2 regions of the Bacillus sp. AMCV2 genome follow, and region 2 is predicted to be linked to the other one. Evidence: riboswitches for the same ligand, from Rfam matches in the RefSeq annotation. Region 2 holds a riboswitch; the other holds the start of a gene.
The links. A riboswitch is a leader RNA that binds a small molecule or an ion and turns the genes downstream of it on or off. The one in region 2 is predicted to bind lysine.
Positions count from the first base shown of each region.

Region 1: another riboswitch for lysine. It lies ahead of AC0OMA_RS16905 (amino acid permease); the one in region 2 lies ahead of AC0OMA_RS14265 (aspartate kinase).

Region 1 is NZ_JBVYIB010000002.1:3,247,290-3,255,288, forward strand. Features, by position in the region: partial or broken gene AC0OMA_RS16900 (iron-hydroxamate ABC transporter substrate-binding protein) at 1-196, shown strand, start outside; gene AC0OMA_RS16905 (amino acid permease) at 440-1,849, opposite strand; lysine riboswitch at 1,953-2,132, opposite strand; gene sspJ (small acid-soluble spore protein SspJ) at 2,249-2,389, opposite strand; gene AC0OMA_RS16915 (metal-dependent hydrolase) at 2,556-3,038, shown strand; gene AC0OMA_RS16920 (LTA synthase family protein) at 3,138-4,991, shown strand; gene AC0OMA_RS16925 (substrate-binding domain-containing protein) at 5,019-5,945, opposite strand; gene modA (molybdate ABC transporter substrate-binding protein) at 6,056-6,838, shown strand; gene modB (molybdate ABC transporter permease subunit) at 6,810-7,502, shown strand; gene pgoN (glyoxal/methylglyoxal reductase) at 7,533-7,999, opposite strand, start outside.
Region 2 is NZ_JBVYIB010000002.1:2,737,054-2,745,052, reverse strand. Features, by position in the region: gene etfB (electron transfer flavoprotein subunit beta) at 1-556, shown strand, start outside; gene etfA (electron transfer flavoprotein subunit alpha) at 592-1,569, shown strand; gene abfB (alpha-L-arabinofuranosidase AbfB) at 1,787-3,274, shown strand; gene trxA (thioredoxin) at 3,597-3,911, shown strand; gene uvrC (excinuclease ABC subunit UvrC) at 4,047-5,819, shown strand; lysine riboswitch at 5,884-6,063, shown strand; gene AC0OMA_RS14265 (aspartate kinase) at 6,189-7,415, shown strand; gene AC0OMA_RS14260 (YslB family protein) at 7,459-7,905, opposite strand.

The sequences.
Region 1 (7,999 bases), 510 kb from region 2:
TGATGGCGGCGTATTTGACAGCTCCATTTGGAAGAACCTGAACGCCGTTAAAAATGGCCATGTCTACAAGATGGATCCGATTGGCTTCTATTTCACAGACCCGATTTCATTAGAAGGCCAACTGAAGTTTATTACGGAAAGCTTGACTAAATCAACAAAAGAGCCGCCTGCCCGCGGCTCTTTTGCTGATTTATAAGAACGGCTCAATTTGAATCATATCGGATATTTTCTTTGAGCCATTCATATTAAGCTGCCTCCTCATCGCGATCAGTTTTTTTATGCTGGAGAGACTGAAAAACGTTTTTTGCATATTCGATTGTGCCTTAAGGTTTTTCTTTCGATTTCAGCTTTCCTGTCAGCTAGGTTAACGAACGGATTCCTAACAGGAGAAATTGTGATTTTATAAAAAAGACACCTGAGCAAATCAGGTGTCTTTTCATTATGCTTGTTTTTCTTTCTGGAACTTTTTACTCACAAATGGATAAACGATCAAGCCGACAAAGAATAAACCGATGCCGAGGATAAATGTCGTTAAATCTGCTGTGCCTGTTACGATAACAAACACGGAGTATGCACACGCTAGTATCGCGATCAATCCGTCTCTTACACGGGAGCCTTTCAGCTGGTCATACGTTTCACCTTTGATGACTAGCTTCAAGCTGTAGATTGCAGATACCAGATACGGAATTAAATATGCAAGTGTAGCCGCTGTCGTTAAAAATGTAAATGCGTCACTTATTGTCCGGGAAATAACCGAGAAAATGAAGACCTGTGACATGACGTTTGTAATAATGAGTGCAATGACCGGACTTCCCTTTTTATTCGTTTTTGCAAAAAATGCCGGGAAATCTCCTGCTTTAGCGGCTTGGTATGGCACCTCAGAGCCAAGCAAAATCCAGCCGAGCATCGTTCCGAATAAACAAAGGATAGCCAAAAGCGCCATAATCACGCTTCCCGCGTTTCCAACAATCGCATAGAGTACATCAACAAATGGTTTTTCAGAGCCGACAAGCTTATCATGCGGCAGAACACCCATCGTAATTAAAGTCACAATAATATATATGCTCAAAGCAATCAGCAAGCCGGTAATTGTCGCACGTTTCACATCACGCTGAGAGCGCGCACGGCCGGACAGGATCACCGCGGATTCAATTCCGACAAACGCCCACAGTGTAGAAATCGCGGCGTTATGAACCTGGCCGCCAATTCCAATGCTTGTGCCGTTTTCTCCTTGAACCGGGAAATAAAAATGACCGAATAATGTCGTTTGAAACACAAACAAACCGGCAACGATAAAGAAGACAAAACCTAATACTTTAGAAAGCGTTGTGACAAAGTTTAATTTACTTGCGCCGTTAATGCTGGCAACAAGAATCGCGTGCGTTCCCCATAACAAGATCGTACATACGGCAAACGTCAGTAATTGGCCGAGTGTCACCTCTTGCCCGCCGATCGAAAACATCTCACGTTTATCAACCAAGATCGGGAAGAACGAAGTCAAGTAACCGGCGAGACTTGTGATGATCGCCACGTTACTGATCCAGCTCGCCACCCAGTAGCCCCACACCATTGTGAAACCGGCAGCGTTGCCTTTTTTCGGGTCAGAAAACAGCGCTCTTGCATAACTTTGCGGTCCCGCTGTCAGTTCAGGCTTGCGAATGGACAAGTGTCCGAACACAAGTGCAATCATCAGCACGCCGGCACCTGTCAAAAGCCAGGCGGACGTAGCTCCAAACGGACTCGCAATTGAAGCAAGCGAGCTCGGCAAGGAGAAAATTCCTGATCCAACCATATTTCCAACGACAAACGCCGTTAATAACCAAAAACCCCATTTTTTTGTCTGTTCCATTCCAGTACCTCCATGATTCTTTGTACGGACCAGACCCCGAGATCATATAAACGCAAAAAAAGCCTGAACAAAAGTCCATGCTTAAAGAAACACACACCCTTGATCTCCGGATAGCCCTCCGCGAAAAAGCACGCGGCAGTCCTGCACTTATTCAGATACAGTCCCAGCATAGAGAAGGATCGGCTTTCTCCACACTTCGGCGCTGATGCCTTTTACACATGTTTAACAGCCCCTGTCAGCCTGGCATGTGTGACTCATCATCCGCGCAACCTCTACCTCACTGAGAAAGAGTGAGGATTTAATTATTCAGTTACTCCCAGAAGGTTATCAAAGAAAGGATGATCTGTCAAAGGGAACAGATGGAAAATACGGATAGAGCCAAGCCCTATCCGCATGTGGTTATCGATTATTTTTCTTTTTTTGCACAGCTTCTTGAAGCGGATCATCTTTTAGAGCTGAACCAGCATCTTCAAGAGCTCCTTGGATTACGTTTTTTTCTTTTTCGGAACGTTTTCCTTTATCTTTATTAAAGAAACCCATTCGTATCACCTCTTTTAAAAAATAGGTACATGTTTAAGATGCCTCTTTCCTGAAAAATTATGCGGGATATTTTTTATCGTCCAAAGTCCTGTTGATCAAACATACATTCTCTTGATATATTTGTAATTCAGAGATTTTTTGCAAAAGATAAAAGGAGAAGCGGCAAATGACAGGAAAAACACACATCATGGGAGGCATCGCTTCTTGTACGGCAGCGGCTTATTATTATGGATTTGATCCAGTGCTTATGGCTGCGTCAGGCGCGGTTGGAGCATTAATACCCGATATCTGCCACACACAAAGCAAAATTGGGAGAAAATTTCCTATTTTATCGAAAGTGGTCAGCTCCGTTTTTGGCCATCGTACCTTTACACACAGCTTACTGTTTATGCTCATCATGTTTTTTATCACTTCTACATACATTCCAGATAAAAACATATCAGCCGGCCTGATGATCGGAATGGCGAGCCACTTGATTCTTGACGCTTGGACGGTGAACGGAATCAAATTATTATTCCCTTCAACGATCCGCGTTCGGCTTCCATTATATATGAAGACAGGCAGTTTTTCTGAGCAGCTCGTGCTAGCCGGCCTGACCCTTGCTTCATGTTACTACTTTTATATGCTGTTTCATGGGCGCATGTTTTAAACATGAGTGCTGAGACTTGTCTGAACCGGCTGTTTTTAGTAGGTTTTACTTAAGAAGCATTTCATGCAGATGATCAAGAAAACGTGAGGAGTCATATTGATGAAAGGAACCTTTTTTCACAATCAGCGGTTTTTATGTTTTTCGATCTTATTTATGTGGATCAAAACGTATGTGATATATAAACTCGGCTTTGATTTGCAAATCGATACTCTGTTGGAGGAGCTAATGCTGCTGGTCAACCCGCTCAGCTTTATTCTTCCTTTATTCGGGATCGGCCTGCTTCTGAAAGGAAACAAGCAGCGGGCCTTTTTGCTGATTGCCAATCTGGTTCTGACTGTCATCTTGATCTCCAATACGATTTTTTACGGCTTTTATATCGATTTTATTACCATTCCGGTTTTATTTCAGGCCAGCAACATGAGCGATATGGGCAGCAGTGTAAAAGAACTGTTCCATCCTCTGTTTATCGCCCTGTTTGTGGACTTGGTTTTTCTGCTGCTGTTCGCCAGAAAAACCAAACACCCACAGACAAAAGCCGCTCCCCGCACGATCAAACGGTACTATGCAGCTTCCTGCGGCATGCTTTTATGCACACTGGCACTTGCAGAAGTACAGCAGCCGAAGCTTTTGGCACATTCTTTTGACCGGGAAATGCTAGTCAAAAGCATCGGTCTGTTTCAGTTCCATATTTACGATACAATTTCTCAGACTGTTAATATCAGCGCGAAAGCTTTTGCCGATGAAGACAGTATAACTGCCATTAAAAACTACACAGAGGCTGATTACAGCAAGCCTGATCAAAGCAAATTCGGTCTTGCAAAGGGGCGCAATGTCATCTTTGTAACACTTGAGTCGACCCAAAGCTTTGTTCTGAATGAAAAAGTAAATGGAAAAGAAATTACCCCATTTATGAATGATCTCATTAAAAAAAGCTATTCCTTTGATCATTTCTATCAGCAAACAGAACAAGGCAAAACATCAGATTCAGAATTTATCGTCGCTAACTCACTGTATCCTTCCCTTAGCGGCGCCGTCTTTTTCACGAAAAGCGACCATCAATTTCATACGATGTATAAATCGCTGAAACAGCACGATTATTATTCAGCCGTCTTTCATGCTAACCATAAAACATTTTGGAACAGAGATGTCATGTACTATACGTTTGGCATTGACCGCTTTTTTGATGTTGATGATTTTCATGTCACTCCCGGGACATCGACAAGCTGGGGCTTAAAAGACAAAGAATTTTTAGAGCAGTCCGCCGAAAAGCTGAAAAGCCTGCCGCAGCCGTTCTACAGCAGTTTTATCACGTTAACGAATCATTTTCCGTTTGAGATTGATGAAAAGGATCAGCTGATAGATGAATTCGATTCAAGCAGTGATCTGTTAAACCGCTATGTGACCACGGTTCGCTATGAGGATGAAGCATTGAAGCATTTTATCCAAAAACTGAAAGACGAAGGCTTATACGAAAATTCGATGATCGTATTTATGGGAGATCATTACGGCATTTCTGAAGCCCATAACGAGGCAATGGCTGAGTTTTTAGGGAAAGACGAAATCACACCGTATGACAACGTTCAGCTCCAGCGGGTGCCGTTTATCATACATATCCCGGGAATCACCGATCAAAAGCCGGAAACCATCCCTGATGCCGGGGGACAGGTCGACGTCAGGCCGACGCTGATGCATTTGCTCGGCGTTGAGACAAAAGGCGATATCCAATTCGGCAATGATTTGCTGTCCAGCGACCGCACCCCATTCGCCGTTCTGCGAAACGGCAGCTTTATTACGAACGATTATATATACACAAAGAACACGTGCTATAGCCAAAAAACAGGTGAAGTGCTGGAAGATCAGGATGCGTGCCTCCCTTATAAGGAGAAAGCAAACGAAGAGCTTTCTCTCTCTGATAAAATTTTAAATGGTGACCTGCTCAGGTTTTCCGAATGAAAAAATCCCTCTATCAAGAGGGATTTTTTACGTTTCCAATATCACCTTGCCAGTCAGCTTCGTTTCATAGCCGTTTAAATGAGACAAATTCGCCTTGTAGTCCTCAGAATTCAAAATCTCCTTCACGGCTTTCAGCAGCTGCTCATGTTTTTTCAAAACAACGATATCATATTGTTCGTCGATGAGCGGGATAAAATCAACACGTCCCATATGTGCCGCGTGCTGTGCCCCGATTCCCACGTCAGCCTGTCCGCTTGAAACTTGTGAAGCGGCAGCATAATGATCAGTCACGATATCGCCATATCCCTTTACATCAGCCGGATTCACACCAAGCAAGCCAAGCTGTTCATCAAGGAGCACCCTTGCGCCAGAACCCTTTTCCCTGTTGATGATCCGGATATCGGCTCTTTTCAAGTCTTTCCAGCCTTGAATGTTTTTCGGATTCCCTTTTTGCACATACAGTCCTGCTTTGCGGAGAACGACATTGATGAGACAAAACGGTTCACCTGTCAAAATCCGTTTTACATAAGGCGCGTTATACTGGCCCGTTTCAGCATCGTACAAATGGAGGCTGACAATGTCACACTTGCCTTGATACATATCAATCAGGCTGTTTAAGCTTCCTTTGTATTTACGGAGCGGCGTCTCCTGAATGGCACTCTCCAAATGCTTGCTGAGGAGATCCATCGAAATGTCCTGTCCGCTGATCATGACATTCGGTCTGCCGTCCGGCTCAGCCTCCTGCACCTGTTTCGGCGTCTCTGTTGCAGCTATGGGCTGAGACATTCTCATATTCGTTTTATATTGCTTTAAATCTTCTTCATCCACACGCATCTGCCTTCCGACACGGTAAGCAGGCAGCACGCCTTTTTTAATCAAATCATAAACGGTCAGCTTTGATACCTTCAGCAGACCTGCAACTTCTTCTATCGTATAGGAAGAGGTTTCATTCATCATCATCACTCTCCTATTTTATTATACCTTTTCGCCGAATGTAAAAAAACCCACATAAACCAAACATAATCAGTTATCATTAGTTATATCTAATGATAAGGGGTGCAATCATGTTTAAGAAGTATTCTATTTTCATCGCAGCCTTAACCGCTTTTCTGCTTGCAGCAGGCTGTTCTTCAAACCAGTCTTCAACGGACAGCGAGAAAAAAGTAACGTTAACCATCTCAGCTGCGGCCAGCGCGCAGGATGCACTTGAGGAAATCCAAAAAAATTATGAAAAAGATCATCAAAATATTACCATCCAAGATAACTATGGCTCATCCGGCGCCTTGCAAAAACAGATTTCTCAAGGAGCAGGAGCAGATCTGTTCTTCTCAGCTGCTGAGGATAAATTTAAAAAGCTGATAGATGATGGAGATATCGCAAAAAAAGACAGCACTGAATTAGTCGGTAATGAAATTGTGCTGGTCGTACCGAAAAACGGAGATTCACCTGTGACAAGCTTCAGCAATCTGGCTGGATCAGAAAAAATTGCCCTTGGCACTCCGGAATCCGTACCGGCAGGAGCTTATGGGAAAGAATCACTGACAAAGCTGTCTTTATGGGACAAAGTGAAGGATAAAATTGTGTATGGAAAAGACGTTCGCCAAGTTCTTTCTTATGTTGAAACCGGCAATGTAGACGCAGGTATTGTTTATAAAACAGATGCACTGGTCTCGAAAAAGGTCAACATTATTGACGAGGCAAAAGCAGATACTCACAGCCCAATTGTCTATCCGTTAGGAATCGTAAAAGATACAAAACACCGTAAGGAAGCGAAGGAATTTTACGAATACCTGCAATCTGATGAAGCAATGAAAGTATTTGAGAAATATGGCTTTACTGCCGAGTAGCATAAGCGCTTCAGAATTTTTCACACCCGTTGTGCTTTCCTTTCAGGTGGCGGCAGTTGCCGGAATTGTTGTCATTATTCTCGGAACACTTGCTGGAGCATGGATGTCACGGGCATCATTTTTCGGAAAAACGGCACTCGAAACATGTTTTATGCTTCCGCTCGTTCTTCCGCCTACTGTTGTCGGTTTTATTTTGATCGTCATTTTCGGAAAGCACAGCTTCATCGGACAAGCCATCGAGTGGATCTTCCAGCAGTCTGTCATTTTCACCTGGTGGGCCGCTGTGATCGCCTCGGCTGTTGTAGCCTTTCCGCTCATGTATCAATCAGCCAAAACCGGATTTGCTGACATTGACCCCGATATACAAGGTGCGGCAATGGTAGACGGCGCAAGCAGATGGAAAGTGTTTATCCATATCTCCGTCCCGCTTGCCTATCCTTCATTGCTGACCGGAAGCATCCTCAGCCTTGCGCGGGCGCTCGGAGAATTTGGCGCAACACTCATGTTTGCAGGGAACATCCCCGGTGTTACGCAAACACTGCCGACGGCGATATATGTCGCATTGGATTCCGGCAACAATACCCTTGCCTGGGCGTGGGTCGTCTGTATTGTTGTCATTTCCTTTTTGATGCTATTTTTCATTCAACAGAAAAAAACGCACTAAAAAAACTCCCCGCAACGGGGAGTTTTTTGATTAAAACAGAAGCTCATCAGGATTTGGGCCGACACGCTCATCTTTATTTAATGCGTCAATTTTGTCCATGTCTTCTTGAGACAATTCGAAATCAAAAATATCAGCGTTTTCGATGATACGGTGTTCTTTAATGGATTTTGGAATGGTTACAACTTCATGCTGCAGATCCCAGCGCAAAATCACTTGAGCCACAGATTTATTGTGTTTTTCAGCAATCTGTGTCAGTACTTCGTTATCCAAAAGCTGTCCCTGCATGAGCGGAGACCACGCTTCCAGCTGAATGCCTTGCGCTTTGCAGTAGTCTCTTAATTCTTTTTGTGTCAAACGAGGGTGAAATTCAACTTGGTTCACCATCGGTTTGATTTCAGCATCTTTCAAAAGCTCTTCTAAATGATGAACTTGGAAGTTGCTGACGCCGATCGCGCGGATTTTGCCGTCTTTATACAGCTTTTCAAGCGCGCGCCATG
Region 2 (7,999 bases):
GGCCATGGGTTGTGACCAAGCTGTTTTAATCAACATAGAAGATGATCTCGAAGAACCCGACCAATATTCCATTTCTCAAGTTTTATACCACTATATGAAGGATCAGGAGTTTGATTTGATTCTCGGCGGAAATGTTGCCATTGACGGAGGATCAGGACAAGTGGCGCCTCGGCTTGCCGAGCTACTGGACATTCCGTGTATCACTACGATCACCAAACTCGAAATCAACGGCACTGATGCAGAAGCAGAAAGGGACGTCGAAGGGGATGTTGAAAAAATCAAAACGACGCTCCCATTGCTTGCCACAGCTCAGCAGGGCTTAAACGAGCCGCGCTATCCATCGCTTCCGGGAATTATGAAGGCTAAGAAAAAGCCGCTTGAAGAGCTTGAACTTGATGATCTTGACCTGGACGAAGAGGATGCTGAACCAAAGCTGAAAACCATTGAGCGTTTTCTGCCGCCAAAAAAAGAAGCCGGGAAGCTTCTCCAAGGTGAGCCTGCCGAACAGGCAAAAGAGCTTGTCTCATTGCTCCGCAGCGAAGCTAAAGTCATTTAAAGCTTGGACATTCAAAGAAACAGGGGGATGTTAGAATGGGAAAAAAAGTGATCGTACTTGGAGAAATACGCGATGGGGAATTGCGGAATGTCACCTTTGAAGCAATAGCTGCAGGAAGAACCATTTCAGGAGATGGAGAAGTCATCGGTGTTCTCATCGGTGAAAATGTACAAAGCATTGCACAAGAGCTTATTCATTACGGAGCAGATAAAGTTCTTACCGCTGAGGACCCGAAGCTGAAAACATACACGGCAGACGGGTACAGCCAGGTCATGAGAGGTGTTATCGAGCAAGAAAATCCTGATTCAGTCATCTTCGGGCATACGGCAATGGGCAAGGATCTTTCACCGAAGCTTGCTGCCCGGCTGCAAACAGGCTTAATTTCTGATGCTATAGATGTAAGCGTTACCGGAGGGAATGTTGTGTTCACACGGCCGATTTACTCGGGGAAAGCTTTTGAACGCGTCATTTCAACCGATCCGATGATCTTTGCGACAATTCGCCCCAATAACATACAAGCTTCAGAAAAAGACACCAGCAGATCGGGGAGCATCGAAAGCATTGATGTTTCTCTTACTGACCTCCGCACTGTTATCCAAGAGGTCGTGAAAAAAACAGCTGACGGCGTTGATCTCTCCGAAGCAAAAATTATCGTTGCGGGCGGCCGAGGAGTCAAAAGCAAGGAGGGATTTCAGCCTCTGCAGGAGCTTGCAGAGGTGCTAGGGGCCGCAGTCGGGGCTTCTCGCGGGGCATGTGACGCTGATTATTGCGATTACGCTCTTCAAATCGGGCAGACGGGGAAAGTCGTCACTCCGGATTTGTACATTGCATGCGGCATTTCCGGCGCCATCCAGCATTTGGCCGGCATGTCAAACAGCAAGGTGATCGTCGCCATCAATAAAGACCCCGAAGCCGATATCTTTAAAATAGCGGATTACGGCATCGTCGGTGATTTATTTGAAGTTGTCCCGTTATTAACTGAGGAATTCAAACAATTGAATATACACTCATAAAGGAAATCCCGGACTTTAAAAGTTCGGGATTTTTTCATAGTTATAAATACATACGTACAAATATAAAAACAATAGAAAATGTCGTTGACATGTACGAACATATATAATATGGTTACTTTAAAAGCGCTTACATTCATGATGACTCCTCAGGCAAAAGACAGATCACATATTTGACTGTGGTGCTTTTCATATCCGTATGAAAGGAATGATCAGAGGCATGTCTGAACATCAAGCAGTGATTCAAACAGATATCGTAAAAGGAACCATTAACAAAAATATATACGGTCATTTTGCTGAGCATTTAGGAAGAGGGATTTATGAGGGGATCTGGGTCGGAACGGACTCAGACATCCCCAATATCAACGGGATACGAAAGGACGTGCTGGAGGCGCTCAAACAGCTGCACATTCCTGTCCTCAGATGGCCGGGCGGGTGTTTTGCGGACGAATACCATTGGGCAAACGGTGTCGGTGACCGTAAGACAATGCTGAACACTCACTGGGGCGGTACAATTGAATCAAATGAATTCGGAACGCATGAATTTATGATGCTTTGCGAGCTGCTTGAATGCGAGCCATATATTTGCGGCAATGTCGGAAGCGGAACCGTTCAGGAAATGGCGGAGTGGATTGAGTATATGACATTTGAAGAAGGCACGCCGATGTCAGACTGGAGAAAACAAAATGGAAGAGAAGAGCCTTGGAAGCTGAAATATTTCGGCGTGGGCAATGAAAACTGGGGCTGCGGCGGCAACATGCATCCCGAATACTACGCAGATCTGTACCGGCGTTTTCAGACTTATGTCCGTAATTACAGCAGGAATGACATTTATAAAATTGCCGGCGGCGCAAATGTGGATGATTTTAATTGGACGGATGTGCTTATGAAAAAAGCCGCTGGCCTGATGGACGGGTTGAGTCTTCATTATTACACGATTCCGGGGGATTTTTGGAAGGGCAAAGGATCAGCCACAGAATTCACGGAAGATGAATGGTTTATTACGATGAAAAAAGCCAAATACATCGATGAATTGATTCAAAAACACGGCACGATTATGGACCGGTACGATCCGGAGCAGCGGGTCGGGCTGATTATTGATGAATGGGGCACGTGGTTTGATCCCGAGCCAGGCACGAATCCCGGTTTCTTATATCAGCAAAACACCATTCGTGATGCGCTGGTGGCGGCTTCTCATTTCCACATCTTCCATCAGCATTGCCGCCGGGTGCAAATGACAAATATCGCCCAAACGGTCAACGTTCTTCAAGCGATGATTTTGACTGAGGGAGAGCGGATGCTTTTGACACCGACGTACCATGTATTCAATATGTTTAAGGTGCACCAGGACGCTTCTCTTTTAGCCACAGAGACAATGTCTGCCGACTATGAATGGAACGGTGAAACGCTTCCGCAAATCAGCATTTCAGCGTCGAAACAAGCTGAAGGTGATATCAATATCACTATTTGCAACATCGATCACCAAAACAAAGCGGAGGCGCAAATCGAGCTGAGGGGCCTACACAAGGCAGCGGACCATTCCGGAGTCATTCTCACGGCAGAAAAAATGAATGCGCATAACACGTTTGACGATCCTCATCATGTCAAACCGGAATCCTTCAGACAATACACGCTCAGCAAAAACAAACTGAAAGTAAAACTCCCGCCAATGTCAGTCGTCTTACTTACGCTGCGTGCTGATTCTTAATCGCGCAAGAGCGCCGGAGCTTCATGCCGGCGCTCTTTTTCAGGTTTTAAAACAGCTCCGGCAGGGCATGGTAAAGTACATGACAGTGAAGAGGAGATGTGATCTTATGCTTCGTACCATTTTAATGATTATTGGGGCAATTGTAGTGATCGGGGCCATTATCAGATTTGTGTTTTAAAAAAAGAGCATATCCCATTCAACCATATAAAAATGAGTAAACCGGCTGTGATCAGGAAAAAATAATTTGTAAGCATTAAAATAGCGTGAACGAATGGGAGATGCTATACTAAAAATCATCATTTCACATTGGAGGAATTCAATAATGGCTATCGTAAAAGCAACTGATCAATCTTTCTCAGCTGAAACAAGCGAAGGCGTCGTACTGGCAGACTTCTGGGCTCCTTGGTGCGGACCTTGTAAAATGATTGCACCTGTTCTTGAAGAATTGGATCAAGAAATGGGAGACAAACTGAAAATCGTAAAAATCGATGTAGATGAAAACCAAGAAACTGCCGGAAAATACGGCGTTATGAGCATCCCGACTCTTCTTGTGTTAAAAGACGGCGAAGTAGTTGAAACTTCAGTCGGCTTCAAACCAAAAGAAGCGCTTCAAGAGCTTGTAAACAAACATCTTTAATTTTCCGCTGCTTACATGCCAGAGCGATTCCGATTGAGGGATCGCTTTTTTTATTCGCCAATTGTGAATCATAGAGAAAAACAAACGTTCGTGTTAAACTAGGAATAAAGGATTAAACATAAGGAAGGGTAACATATGAACAAACAACTGAAAGAAAAACTCGCCCTCCTTCCTGATCAACCGGGTTGTTATCTCATGAAGGACCGGCAGCAGACTGTGATCTACGTAGGGAAAGCAAAAGTGCTGAAAAACAGAGTACGCTCCTACTTCACCGGTTCTCACGACGCGAAAACCCAAAGGCTTGTGACGGAAATCGAGGATTTTGAATATATCGTGACGTCCTCCAATCTTGAAGCGCTTATTTTAGAAATGAATCTGATCAAAAAGCATGATCCGAAATACAACGTCATGCTCAAAGACGACAAAACCTATCCTTTCATAAAACTCACCCATGAACGCCACCCAAGGCTGATTGTCACCCGCAATGTCAAAAAAGACAAAGGGCGCTATTTCGGGCCGTATCCGAATGTACAGGCAGCAAGGGAAACAAAAAAACTGCTCGACCGTCTGTATCCTCTCAGAAAATGCTCCAAGCTCCCGGACAGAGTGTGCCTTTACTATCATCTGGGCCAATGCCTCGCTCCGTGCGTAAAGGATATTTCCGAAGAGACGAACAGAGAGCTGGTTGAAAGCATTACACGTTTCTTAAGGGGCGGCTATAATGAGGTCAAAAAAGAGCTTGAAGAGAAAATGCATGAAGCTGCTGAGAATCTTGAGTTTGAACGAGCAAAAGAGCTTCGTGACCAAATTGCCCATATTGAATCAACGATGGAAAAACAAAAAATGACGATGAACGATCTAGTCGACCGTGATGTATTCGCGTACGCGTACGATAAGGGCTGGATGTGCGTGCAGGTCTTTTTCATCCGCCAAGGAAAGCTCATTGAACGCGATGTCAGCATGTTCCCGCTTTATCAGGAAGCAGATGAAGAGTTCCTCACGTTCATCGGGCAGTTCTATTCAAAAAACAACCACTTCCTTCCGAAGGAGATTTTAGTTCCGGACAGCGTAGATCAATCCATGATCGAGCAGCTGCTGGAAACAAACGTTCACCAGCCGAAAAAAGGCCCGAAAAAAGAACTGCTCATGCTTGCCCATAAAAATGCGAAAATCGCATTGAAAGAAAAATTCTCTTTAATCGAACGGGACGAGGAGCGTTCAATCGGGGCTGTGCAGAAGCTAGGTGAGGCATTAAATATTTATACGCCGCACAGAATTGAAGCGTTTGATAACTCAAACATACAGGGGACAAACCCGGTTTCCGCGATGATTGTGTTTATCGACGGCAAACCATACAAAAAGGAATACCGCAAATATAAAATCAAAACTGTTACAGGGCCGGATGATTACGGTTCTATGAGAGAGGTTGTCAGAAGACGCTATACGAGAGTGCTTCGTGAGAATCTGCCGCTGCCCGATCTGATCATCATTGACGGAGGAAAAGGGCAGATCAACGCAGCAAGGGATGTCATTGAAAATGAACTCGGCTTGGATATCCCGATCGCCGGTTTAGCGAAAGATGAAAAACACAGAACCTCAAATTTACTGATCGGTGAGCCGCTGGAGGTGGTGTATCTGGAACGAAACAGCCAGGAATTTTACCTCCTGCAGCGCATTCAGGACGAGGTGCACCGTTTTGCAATCAGTTTTCACAGGCAAATCCGCGGAAAAAGCGCGTTTCAATCCGTTTTGGACGACATCCCGGGTATCGGAGAGAAAAGAAAGAAAATGCTGTTAAAGCATTTCGGTTCCGTTAAAAAAATGAAGGAAGCAAGCCTTGAGGACATCAAAAAAGCCGGTGTTCCCGCAGCGGCGGCTCAGCTCCTTTACGGCAAATTGCAAAAATAATGTTGTCCTTTTAAATAAGATCTGATAAAATGTGAACTAATTTCATAGTTAGATCGTGTTATATGGTGAAGATAGAGGTGCGAACTTCAAGAGTATGCCTTTGGAGAAAGATGGATTCTGTGAAAAAGGCTGAAAGGGGAGCGTCGCCGAAGCAAATAAAACCCCATCGGTATTATTTGCTGGCCGTGCATTGAATAAATGTAAGGCTGTCAAGAAATCATTTTCTTGGAGGGCTATCTCGTTGTTCATAATCATTTATGATGATTAATTGATAAGCAATGAGAGTATTCCTCTCATTGCTTTTTTTATTGTGGACAAAGCGCTCTTTCTCCTCACCCGCACGAACCAAAATGTAAAGGGTGGTAATACATGGGTCTTATTGTACAAAAATTCGGAGGCACTTCCGTCGGCTCAGTCGAAAAAATTCAAAATGCGGCAAACCGCGCAATTGCAGAAAAACAGAAAGACCATCAAGTCGTTGTCGTCGTTTCAGCAATGGGAAAATCCACTGACGAATTGGTCAGCCTTGCAAAAGCTATTTCTGACCAGCCGAGCAAACGCGAAATGGATATGCTGCTGGCGACAGGCGAGCAGGTCACGATTTCACTCCTTTCAATGGCATTGCAGGAAAAAGGCTATGACGCTGTGTCTTATACTGGCTGGCAGGCGGGAATCCGTACGGAGGCCATTCACGGAAACGCCAGAATTACAGATATCGACACTTCGGGTTTAGCAGACCAGCTTGAAAAAGGAAAAATTGTCATTGTTGCAGGATTCCAAGGCATGACAGAGGATTGTGAAATTACGACATTGGGCCGGGGCGGTTCAGATACAACAGCAGTTGCTTTGGCTGCCGCTTTAAAAGCTGATAAATGTGACATATACACAGACGTGCCAGGCGTGTTTACAACCGATCCGCGCTATGTGAAATCAGCGAGAAAACTTGCGGGCATCTCATACGATGAAATGCTTGAGCTTGCCAATTTAGGCGCCGGCGTTCTTCATCCAAGAGCAGTTGAGTTCGCGAAAAATTACCAAGTGCCGTTAGAAGTGCGTTCAAGTACAGAAACCGAAGCGGGAACATTAATTGAGGAGGAATCATCCATGGAACAGAATTTAATTGTCAGAGGCATTGCATTTGAAGATCAAATCACAAGAGTAACCATTTACGGGCTGACTAGCGGCCTGACAACTTTGTCTACTATTTTTACGACACTTGCCAAAAGAAACATAAACGTGGATATCATTATCCAAACGCAGGCCGAGGACAAGACTGGAATTTCCTTCTCTGTCAAAACAGAAGATGCAGACCAAACCGTTGCGGTGCTTGAAGAGTATAAAGACGCGCTGGAATTTGAGAAAATTGAGACAGAAAGCAAATTGGCTAAAGTATCCATTGTTGGATCCGGCATGGTCTCAAATCCTGGTGTAGCGGCTGAAATGTTTGCTGTACTGGCGCAAAAAAACATTTTAATCAAAATGGTCAGCACATCTGAAATCAAAGTGTCAACAGTCGTAAGCGAAAATGACATGGTGAAAGCAGTCGAGTCGCTTCACGATGCATTTGAGCTTTCAAAACACCCTTCAGCTGTGTAATGACAATCAAAAAGGCGGGACTATGCAGTCACCGCCTTTTTGATTACACTGGGTCTTTCATATCCCATTTCACAGTCAGAACCACTTTATCGGCTCTCTTTTTCACTTGTTCATATGATTCGGCAATCTGATCATTCATCAATTGAATTTGTTCAGCGATAAAACCAGCCTCCAGCTGAAAGCAAGGTTCTTTCTGATGTTTAAGCCGGTTGGAAATGATCGGCCCTTCAAGTTCAAATTCAAGCTCCTGTTTTTTAGCGCTTACGTTGGTGAGGGCTTCCCAGCCCGCTTCTTCAAAGAAGGCCGGAAATTCCTCCCATGATTCAAGAGGAAACTTACGGGCGAGATGTTTTCCTGCCCAATACATCATGGAAGAGTAATCTTGGCCAAGCATATCTGGGAGAACGATCTCTCGTATTAGTTCGTAGGCATAGGCGTTCATTTCAATTTCTTTTAGGTTGTCAATAGATGCTTCAAATTTAGACTTCATATCTGTCTCCCCTCTCTCCTGCGTATATTATAGCTCAAACAGGGGGGAGGATTACAGAATGATCCTGTAATTCTTATGAAAAATTAAGCAAGAA